Regions from separate parts of the Weizmannia sp. FSL W8-1119 genome, predicted to be linked through region 1. Evidence: riboswitches for the same ligand, from Rfam matches in the RefSeq annotation. Region 1 holds a riboswitch; each other region holds the start of a gene.
What was found. Region 1 has a riboswitch for thiamine pyrophosphate ahead of NSQ19_RS11630 (thiamine phosphate synthase). Riboswitches for the same ligand answer to the same signal wherever they lie in the genome.
Positions count from the first base shown of each region.

Region 2: linked by a shared signal. The riboswitch ahead of NSQ19_RS06790 (3-oxoacyl-ACP reductase) and the one ahead of NSQ19_RS11630 (thiamine phosphate synthase) in region 1 are both predicted to bind thiamine pyrophosphate.
Region 3: linked by a shared signal. The riboswitch ahead of NSQ19_RS06840 (ABC transporter permease) and the one ahead of NSQ19_RS11630 (thiamine phosphate synthase) in region 1 are both predicted to bind thiamine pyrophosphate.
Region 4: linked by a shared signal. The riboswitch ahead of NSQ19_RS02735 (MTH1187 family thiamine-binding protein) and the one ahead of NSQ19_RS11630 (thiamine phosphate synthase) in region 1 are both predicted to bind thiamine pyrophosphate.

Region 1 is NZ_JBBOZL010000001.1:2,347,067-2,349,264, reverse strand. Features, by position in the region: gene NSQ19_RS11635 (MFS transporter) at 1-414, shown strand, start outside; TPP riboswitch at 684-793, shown strand; gene NSQ19_RS11630 (thiamine phosphate synthase) at 924-1,529, shown strand; gene thiO (glycine oxidase ThiO) at 1,498-2,198, shown strand, end outside.
Region 2 is NZ_JBBOZL010000001.1:1,412,536-1,414,733, reverse strand. Features, by position in the region: gene thiM (hydroxyethylthiazole kinase) at 1-580, opposite strand, end outside; gene NSQ19_RS06790 (3-oxoacyl-ACP reductase) at 593-1,354, opposite strand; TPP riboswitch at 1,421-1,532, opposite strand; gene NSQ19_RS06785 (GNAT family N-acetyltransferase) at 1,581-2,006, opposite strand; gene NSQ19_RS06780 (GNAT family N-acetyltransferase) at 1,997-2,198, opposite strand, start outside.
Region 3 is NZ_JBBOZL010000001.1:1,424,983-1,427,180, reverse strand. Features, by position in the region: gene NSQ19_RS06845 (ABC transporter substrate-binding protein) at 1-280, opposite strand, end outside; gene NSQ19_RS06840 (ABC transporter permease) at 292-1,056, opposite strand; TPP riboswitch at 1,303-1,414, opposite strand; partial or broken gene NSQ19_RS06835 (IS4 family transposase) at 1,774-2,198, opposite strand, start outside.
Region 4 is NZ_JBBOZL010000001.1:584,461-586,658, reverse strand. Features, by position in the region: gene NSQ19_RS02740 (ABC transporter permease) at 1-589, opposite strand, end outside; gene NSQ19_RS02735 (MTH1187 family thiamine-binding protein) at 540-863, opposite strand; TPP riboswitch at 945-1,048, opposite strand; gene NSQ19_RS02730 (amidase) at 1,153-2,198, opposite strand, start outside.

The DNA.
Region 1 (2,198 bases):
AGTCTAGTGATGCTGAAATTACAACTCCGGTATCCTCTTCGGGACAGTTTGATTGCCGTTGCTTTCGGTGGAATACCTCTGATCGTCCTTGGCCAAGGATTCGCATTACCTTATTTATTAATTGTTACAGCAATCGCGGGGGTTGGACAAACGATCTCTGGAATCGGCTGGGATACAACATTACAGCAAGCGATTCCACGTGATAAACTTTCACGGGTACTTGCTTTTGATGACTTAGGAGCTTTTATTACAATCCCCATTGGTCAGGTGATGGCAGTTCCTTTGGCTGAGATTTTTGGATATAAAATGGTTGCTACAGTTGGCGGAATAAGCTTTATCCTTGTTGCCCTCATTCCACTATTAGATCGGTCTATAAGAAAAATGAACCCGGAGAAGGAACGATTTTCTAGTTAACATAATTGAGTAATAAGGTTTTTGCACGGTGCATTTGAAGTTTCTCAACTCAATGCCAGACCGGAAGACAGGGGACTTGATGATTTTATCATATACTTGAAAAAAGACTCGATGTTCTATCGAGACATTTTGCTTCACGGGACCTGCCTTTGTCTACTACAGTTATTTCCGGGCATGGAAGAAGACAAACTGCCTATATAAATTGTTGACCTTTTCTAGATATGTGGTATTATTAAACTATAGGCAATATTTACAATTTAATACACGAAGTCATCCGCTAGAGGTGCCTTTTTTAAAAGGCTGAGATCGAAGTATACTTCGGGACTCTTATGAACCTGATCTGGGTAATACCAGCGTAGGAAAGTGGAAACAGGATATTTGATTTCTTTTCAAATCATCAGCCATTTTCTTACCGAAGAAAGTGGCTTTTTTGTTTTTCATTAGGTTCATTTATGTGGAAATTTTCCAAGGAGGTGAGCTAAATTTCTAACGGTATTAAAGAATTACATGTGATCTCGAATGGCAAAATGCCCGTTGCACAGTTACATGAAATATTAACCGATATTCACCCGTTCGTAACGGCCATCCACATACGGGAAAAACAAAAAACGGCACGGGAACTTTACCAGATAATTGAGTATCTAGCGCAAAACATTCCCCTATCCAAAATGATCATTAATGACCGGGTAGATGTCGCTTTGGCAGCGAAAGCAGCTGGTGTTCAGCTAGCCTTTCATAGCTTGGAAACTTCGATTGTCAAAACCATGTTTCCCTTTCTTAAAGTTGGCCGATCGATTCATTCCTATCGTGAAGGCGTAAAAGCCAATCGGGATGGTGCGGATTACGTCTTGTTCGGCCACATCTTTTTTTCCGGCTCAAAGCCCGGAAAGATACCCAAGGGGCTAAAACAATTAGCCAAAGTGGCACAACTAGACATACCGGTGATTGCGATTGGCGGTATAACGCCAGAAAATGCCCAAAGTGTTATTCACGCTGGTGCAAAAGGGATTGCCGTCATGTCAGGAATACTTGAGGCTCGTGATCCTTTATCAGCAGTTAAGGATTACTACAATGCCTTAATAAATGGAGATGGAAAAATTGACGCGTACATTTGATGTTGTCGTGATAGGCGGCGGAATTAACGGAAGTTCTATCGCCTATCAACTTTCAAAAAGAGGAAGAAAAGTAGCCATAATTGAGAAGAAACAATTAGCATGTGAAGCCTCTAGTGCGGCAGCGGGAATGCTTGCGGCACAAGCGGAGATAGAACAAGACGGTCCACTGTTCCAATTCGCTTTAAAAAGCCAAGCTATGTTTCCTGAACTTGCAAACGAACTGTATGAAATGACTGGAATCGATATAGAGTTTGACCAAAAAGGGATCATAAAAATTGCCGAAACCGATGCTATCGCAGAGGAAGTAAAAAAACAGGTGACCTTCCAGCAAAATTGGGATCCAGCCATAAAGTGGCTTGATTCTCATGAATGTTTGGAAATGGAGCCGTCCCTCTCCTCTAACATCGTTGGTGGCATGTATCTTCCTAATGATGGCCACGTCATGCCGGCAACCTTATCGAAGGCCTTTGCAAAGGCAGCGATTCATTTTGGAACGGAAATTCTTGAAAACACGGAAGTCCTCTCGTTCATCTATGAACGGGAACGTGTCATTGGGGTTAAAACGACTTCCGGTGACATCCATTGCCATCAGGTTGTCCTTGCAACGGGAGCATGGTCAGCACAGTTGATGAAGGATACAGGGATAGACATGCCGGTTTATCCGGTAAA
Region 2 (2,198 bases), 930 kb from region 1:
CGGTGACTTTTGTTAAAAGCGGGTGGCCGTTATGTACGAGATAGAGTTCGGAACCGTTTGACACCGCATCCGTCTTGCCACTTACCACGACCGTAGTATGAAGCGTTTTTGCCGCTTTTAAAGCGAGTTCGCCCGTATCCAGGCTGGTATCTCCTGCATCGACGCCTTTAACTTTGGCATCTATTCCGACCAGATTGGCGATTTCTCCGGCATTTCCCCTGATGGATGTGAAGCGGATTTCTTTCAGCAATTTTTTTGCCGTTTCTGTCCGGTAACGGGTTGAACCGGCAGCTACCGGATCAAGGACGACCGGAACGCCATTTTCATTTGCAGACTTTCCCGCCAAAATCATGGCTTCGACGGCTTTTTCATTCAAAGTGCCGATATTTAATACGACCGCATTTGCCGCTTTCGCCATATCGGCAACTTCTTCCACCGCATCGGCCATTACCGGAGATGCGCCAAGTGCCAGCAGCCCGTTTGCTGTGAAATTAGCCACCACAATATTCGTGATATTATGGATAAGCGGATTGGCTTCCCTGATTTTTTCAAGCAGTTCAATTGGTTTTTCCTTTTCCATTTTCATTCCCTCCTAATCCATTACAAGTCCGCCGTCAACGACGAGGTTTTGCCCGGTTACCGCCCTGGCCCATGGCGATGCAAAAAACAACACGGCATCCGCAACGTCTTCCGGTTCTGTCACCCTTTGCAGCGGGGTTGTTGCCTGAATCAATTGAAAAACCTCTTCAGATGTGGCCGCACTTGCATCCGTCGTTTTCAGAAGGCCGCCGGATACCATATTAACGGTAATGCCATATTGCCCCAGATCTTTCGCCATGCTCCGGGTGAAGCCGAGGAGCGCAGCCTTGCTCGTATTGTAATCATGGTAGGCGACAACCGGATTTTGAAACAGGTTTGTGCCAATATTGATCACCCTGCCGAAATGCAGCCGTTTCATTCCCGCAAGGCCGGCCTGGATGGTATTTAATGCGCCGCGAACCGCACCTTCCATCTGCAGGCTGTATTCCTCCCACGAAATCCGGGAAGCATCGTGCCGGGATTCCGGATCAAAGCGGAAATGCACAAGGGCATTATTTACAATCGTCGTGACAGGCCTGGAAAAATAAGCTTCGGCCTGCCGGAACATCTTTCTTACCTGGACCGGATCCCTTACATCCGCCTTCAGGGCAACCGCTTTTTCGCCTAAAATATGCTGAAGGTCCTTTGCCTTCCCCTCACTCTCAAAATAGTTGATGACAACGCCCGCCCCCTCTCTTGCAAAAGCTTTTACAAGCGCCTTGCCCAACCCCCTGCTTCCGCCGGTGACGGCAACCACCTGCTCATCGAGTTTCATTTGTCCCACCCCTTTCCATGCAAAAAAGCCAGGCCCGAAAAGACCTGACTTTATCAGCAAGAAATTTTTTACAAATTCCTACTTTCCTACGCCGGTATGATCCGGATCAGGTCCAAAGGGTTGAAAAACGCCGGTTTTTCTCTCAGCCCGCCAGATCCGGGCACCCCTAGTAGTTTGAAAGATTATTTTTTAGCTATTATATCCCTTTCCAACGAAGATGTAAAGTTTACAATCTTTTTAAAAAAACATAACTGACTTTATCATAATCCATTTTTTCTTCATAAAACCGGTGTGCGTCTTTTCTCTGCAGGCCGGATGACAGGGATACAATGCCGTATCCGTTTTCGCCGGCCTGTTTTTCCACATGCGCCAAAAGCCTGGCGCCGTACCCTTTTGATCTGTGCGCTTCATCCGTCACCAGGTCGCATACCCAAATAAACCGCCCGTTGTACAAGGTAATCATCGGCATATAGCCGGTTACCGCCACAATGTTTCCGTCATCTATTACTGCGGCCATCTTGTAATCCGATTTTTCTGCCGCCTCTTCCACCAGCTGGAGATAGTGTTCTTCGTCCAAATGTTTACGCAGCTGTTTCATCACCGGAAACGCTGCTTTCCACTCTTCCCGGTTTGCAAGTTCTTTTATTTCCATCTGTATATCCCTTCTTTGCCTAAATGGTAATGCATAATAATCAATTCGCCTTTTTTTCCAAACATCCTGCCCCCTTCATCCACAAACCCGGCTTGTCTGTACAAATTTTGGGCAGCAACATTTTCCGTATTCACCCCAAGAACCATCTGCTCTATTTCCGGAAAATGGGTACGGACAAAATGGGGCAGCTGT
Region 3 (2,198 bases), 920 kb from region 1:
ACACTTGGGGTTGATAACTTAATGCAATATCAATTCGATTCGCAGCCGCAAGTTTTAACGGGTCATTTGTGTCAGAAGGCATTTTGATGCTGACATCAAGGCCCTGCGCTTTAAAATAGCCTTTTTCCTTGGCTACATAAAGAAAAGAATGAACCGCATTTGGATACCAATCCAGCATGATCGTTACTTTTTGCGCATGTTTCGTTGCTTGCTGCGAATGATTGCTGCAGGCACCTAGCATACACGCCAGTACAGCGACCATTACCCATCGTTTCTTCATTGAACATCCCCCTAAATTTTTGTTCTGTTTTTCAATAAGCTTTTTTCCATCCCATAAATAAGCAAAAATAATCCCATGCCGAGTGCAGCCAAAAGAAAAACGGCCGAAAAAACAGCGCCCGACTGCAAATACCCAGACATTCGCTTGCTAAAAAAGCCAAGCCCCGCAGTTGCGCCAAGCCACTCCCCGATCGCTGCCCCGCTGACACAATATACAACCGATAATTTCAAGCCGGATAAAAATTGGGGAAGGGCCATCGGGACAGAAAGTTTTCGGAAAATATCCCAACGGCTGGCGCCCATTGTCCGAAACAAATTCAGATAGGCGGGATCGACGGTTTTTAATCCGTCAAAAGTGCTGATTACAATCGGAAAGATAGCCGTTAACACAATAATCGCTACCTTGCTCCAAACTGAATAGCCGAACCACATCATAAAAACAGGTGATACGGCGACAAGCGGGATCGTTTGCGAAATAACAAGAAACGGATAAAAGATTTTTTCAGCCGTTTTGGAGACATACATGATGACACCGATCATCACTCCACCCGCAACAGATAAAAGAAAACCGATGCCGACTTCCTCCACTGTCGCAGGCAAATGCACATTTATTAGTTGCCTGTGATTTTCTATGAAAGATGCATAGATTTGGGTAGGGGACGGCAAAATGAAAGACGGGATCACCCCTTTCTGTATGACCCACTGCCAGCCGGCTATCAAGACCAGCATCGTAACGCAAAAAAGTCCGTAATCCCCCAGCCATTTTCGCCACTTCATTTAGGAAACCTCCTTTCATCCGAACTTCCAATATGTACAAGCTGCAAACCGTTCCAAAGCCCGTTCAACCATTTGAATTTTTTCCTGCTATAGCAATCTTCCACCTACTTTTTGTTTTTATTTCTTCCTGCCCGTCGTCATTGACGAGGTTTTTCCGGTTACCGCCCTAAAAGCAGCTATTTTCCCTCCCTTCCAACAGAAAAAAGCCAGGCCTGTAAAAGACCTGACTTTAATAAGCAAGAAAATTTCCCAAAATCCCTACTTTCCTACGCCGGCATGATCCGGATCAGGTCCAAAGGGTTGAAAAACCAAATGTTTTTCTCTCAGCCCGCCAATCCGGGCACCCCTAGTAGTCTGAAATATTCACTTTCTTCCATTATAGGCTTTCTATTTGCCTGTGTAAAGTGGTGCAGGCTTTTTTTAATTCAATTTTCTTTCTTCCCTTTCTGCCCTCCTGCTGTTTGGAATAAAGGAGCCAACATTACAGGCCCCGGTAAAAAGAGATCCTGAACATCGGGAAAAGTTCGCGCTAACTGAAGGATTCCGCTTTCTCTCCGGCTTTCCCGTTTTAAAAATGGGCCTGATCGTTTTTTGTACCATGATACTGGCCTTGCAAATTTCCGATTCCCAGGCCATGATATTAATAACTAAAACTTGAAAGTACGAAAATCGTGCAAACTCCTTGTCGCCACTGCGGTTATCCCGTCTAATTTAGAGCTAAGCTGCTTTAATTAGGTGTTTTTGATAGCTGACAGATAACTTTTTTTAAATTGCTCAAAGTAGTATTTAGTACTTCTTCACAAAGGATATACTCATCCTTAAAAGCTTCTTTAAATAAATCAATCAATTGTTGAATCGCTTCTGCGAAGGTGATGTCAGTAAGTTCATCAACCATGAGATAAAACAACTCACCCAGGGTCCGATCATCTACCTGTTCACGGTGTTGGACTGCAAGGATTGAGTAACCAATTGCGACAAGAGCGGTATGTGCAAAGATACCGTCATAAGACAATCCTTGATATTTTGCCAGGCGGAGGTACTATTTACACATCTTGAAGTATACTTCAATCGACCAGCGCTTTCCGTAAAGCTGAATAACTTCATCTTCAGAGAGCCGGGTGTCCGTTGTCGCCAAGACAAGG
Region 4 (2,198 bases), 1.8 Mb from region 1:
TATATGTAACGGCAATTTTTAAACCTGAAAAAAAGTAAGGGAGCACAGCCGGAAATTTGACTTTCATGTAAATTTGCCCTTTTGAAGCATGCATGGTCTTTAACAGTTTCACCAAGTCATCATCCACCGTTTGAAACCCTTCCAGGATGCTCAATGCCAGCGGGAAAAAGCAGATTAAAATGACCACAATAACTTTTGACTGGAGCCCGAATCCGAACCAGACGATGAAAAGCGGCGCAATCGCCACAATCGGAATTGTTTGCGAAACGACCAGTAGCGGCCGGACCAGCATCCGGAAAACGGGAACCATATCCATAAAAACGGCAATCGCTGCGCCAATCATAATGGAAAAGGCAAGCCCGATCAATACTTCTTTTGCAGTTTGCCAAATATTGGGCCAAACCATCCATTGCAGATTTTTCAATTCCTGCCATACTTCCGTCGGTTTTGGCAGCATCCATTCACTGATATGAAAGCCGGCCGTTACCCCTTGCCAGACGAAGAGCAAAAAAATGAGCCAGGCAGCCGTGAGCGCCGTGTTAACGAACAGGCTGCGGCGCTTGTTCGCGATATTTTGCAATTTTTTCATCCATTGTCACCCCGGTGCTTGGCCGGTAATGGATTTTGATCGATGTGATGACATCAATCGCACCGGCTTGGACGCAAGCATCCTGCGCTTTTTTGATGATCCCAAGCAGTTCGTCAAGATCGCCTTCCATCGTCGTTTCCATTGCCCCAACTTCATAACGTACGCCGGCGTTTTGAACAACTTCGATCGCGCGGTCGACGACACCGTATAAGTCATCACTTTTAATATGCGGGACAACTGAAAAAGAAACCGTTACTTGATTCGATTTTTCCATCAAATTTTCCTCCTTTTTTTCAAATAAAAAAGCTTTCATTGCATGCGCAAGAAAGCCTGTCCATCCAAAACATGCCGAAACATGCTTCAATATGAGACTCCCTACGCTGGCATTATCCAGATCAGGTGAAGGGTCGATGCAAAACGGCATCCTCTCAGCCAAAACCGGCTCCCCTGCTTTTTTTCTTGTCATTTTATTGTAACATGAAAATCATCCTTTTTGGCAAACATTTTTCAATTCTTCAATTCCTTAGAACGTCCGGGCCTGCACAACGCCCCTCATTTATGCTTTAAAGGCAGGGATTCCCCTGCATGCCAACCCAAAGTTCCGACTGTTCAAGCGCATATGCGACATCCAGCAGCCAATGTTCATTTCCTTTCGGCGCCACCAGCTGTATCCCGAAAGGAAGCCCGGCCGCCGTTATATGGACCGGCAGGCTGATCGCCGGCTGCCCGGTTAAATTGGCGAGCTGCGTAAATGGGGAAAACGTTAAGCTCGGCTCAAACATTTCATAGACAAGCGCCTGCTGCTTTTCTTTCGGGAGCCCGGTGACGCCAAACAATCGATCCCGCTCTTTCCCGGTCTGGGTAAGCTCCCCGATTTTCGGCGCAGTAAAAGCAGTTGAAGGCGTAAGATACAGATCATACGTTTCGTGGAATCCCGCCATTTGTGCTGCGGCCTTATCCCACTCCGCAAGGCTCTTTGCGTATTCTGCCGCCGTGACATTTTTCCCGGCAGCATACAAGACCCACGAAACCGGCTCCATATCTTTTTCCGTAAGCGGGCGTCCAAGTGCGCTTTCCAAATCCGAAAGTTCCGCCGCCATTTCCCCGCAGTTCATTAAATAATAGTTTTCCATCAGCCGTCTGCCGTCAACGCCGTTTTCGGCTTCTTCCACAAGATGGCCCTCCTGCTCCAGCCATTTTGCCGTTTTATAGACAGCCTGTTTTGCGTCGCGGCTGACAGGCGTCCCGACCGGCGATTCAACCGAAAATGCGATCCGGTATTTTTTCGTTCCGCTCTGTTTTAGTTCCTGTACATATCCCGGAAAAAGCGGCGTTTGAAAAGCAGCGGCGGGTTCCACAGTTTGCAGCACATCGAGGAGCGCTGCGCTGTCTCTGATTGTTTTTGCCAGCACGAAGTCAATGGCCGCCCCTTGCCATTGCCGTCCACGTCCCGGCCCGACTGGTGTCCTTCCCCTTGTCGGCTTTAATCCTATTAAACTTGTAAAAGAAGCAGGAATGCGGATCGATCCGCCGCCGTCGCTTGCACCGGCAACCGGTACCATCCCGGAAGCCACCGCAGCCGCGGAACCGCCGCTTGATCCGCCGGGTG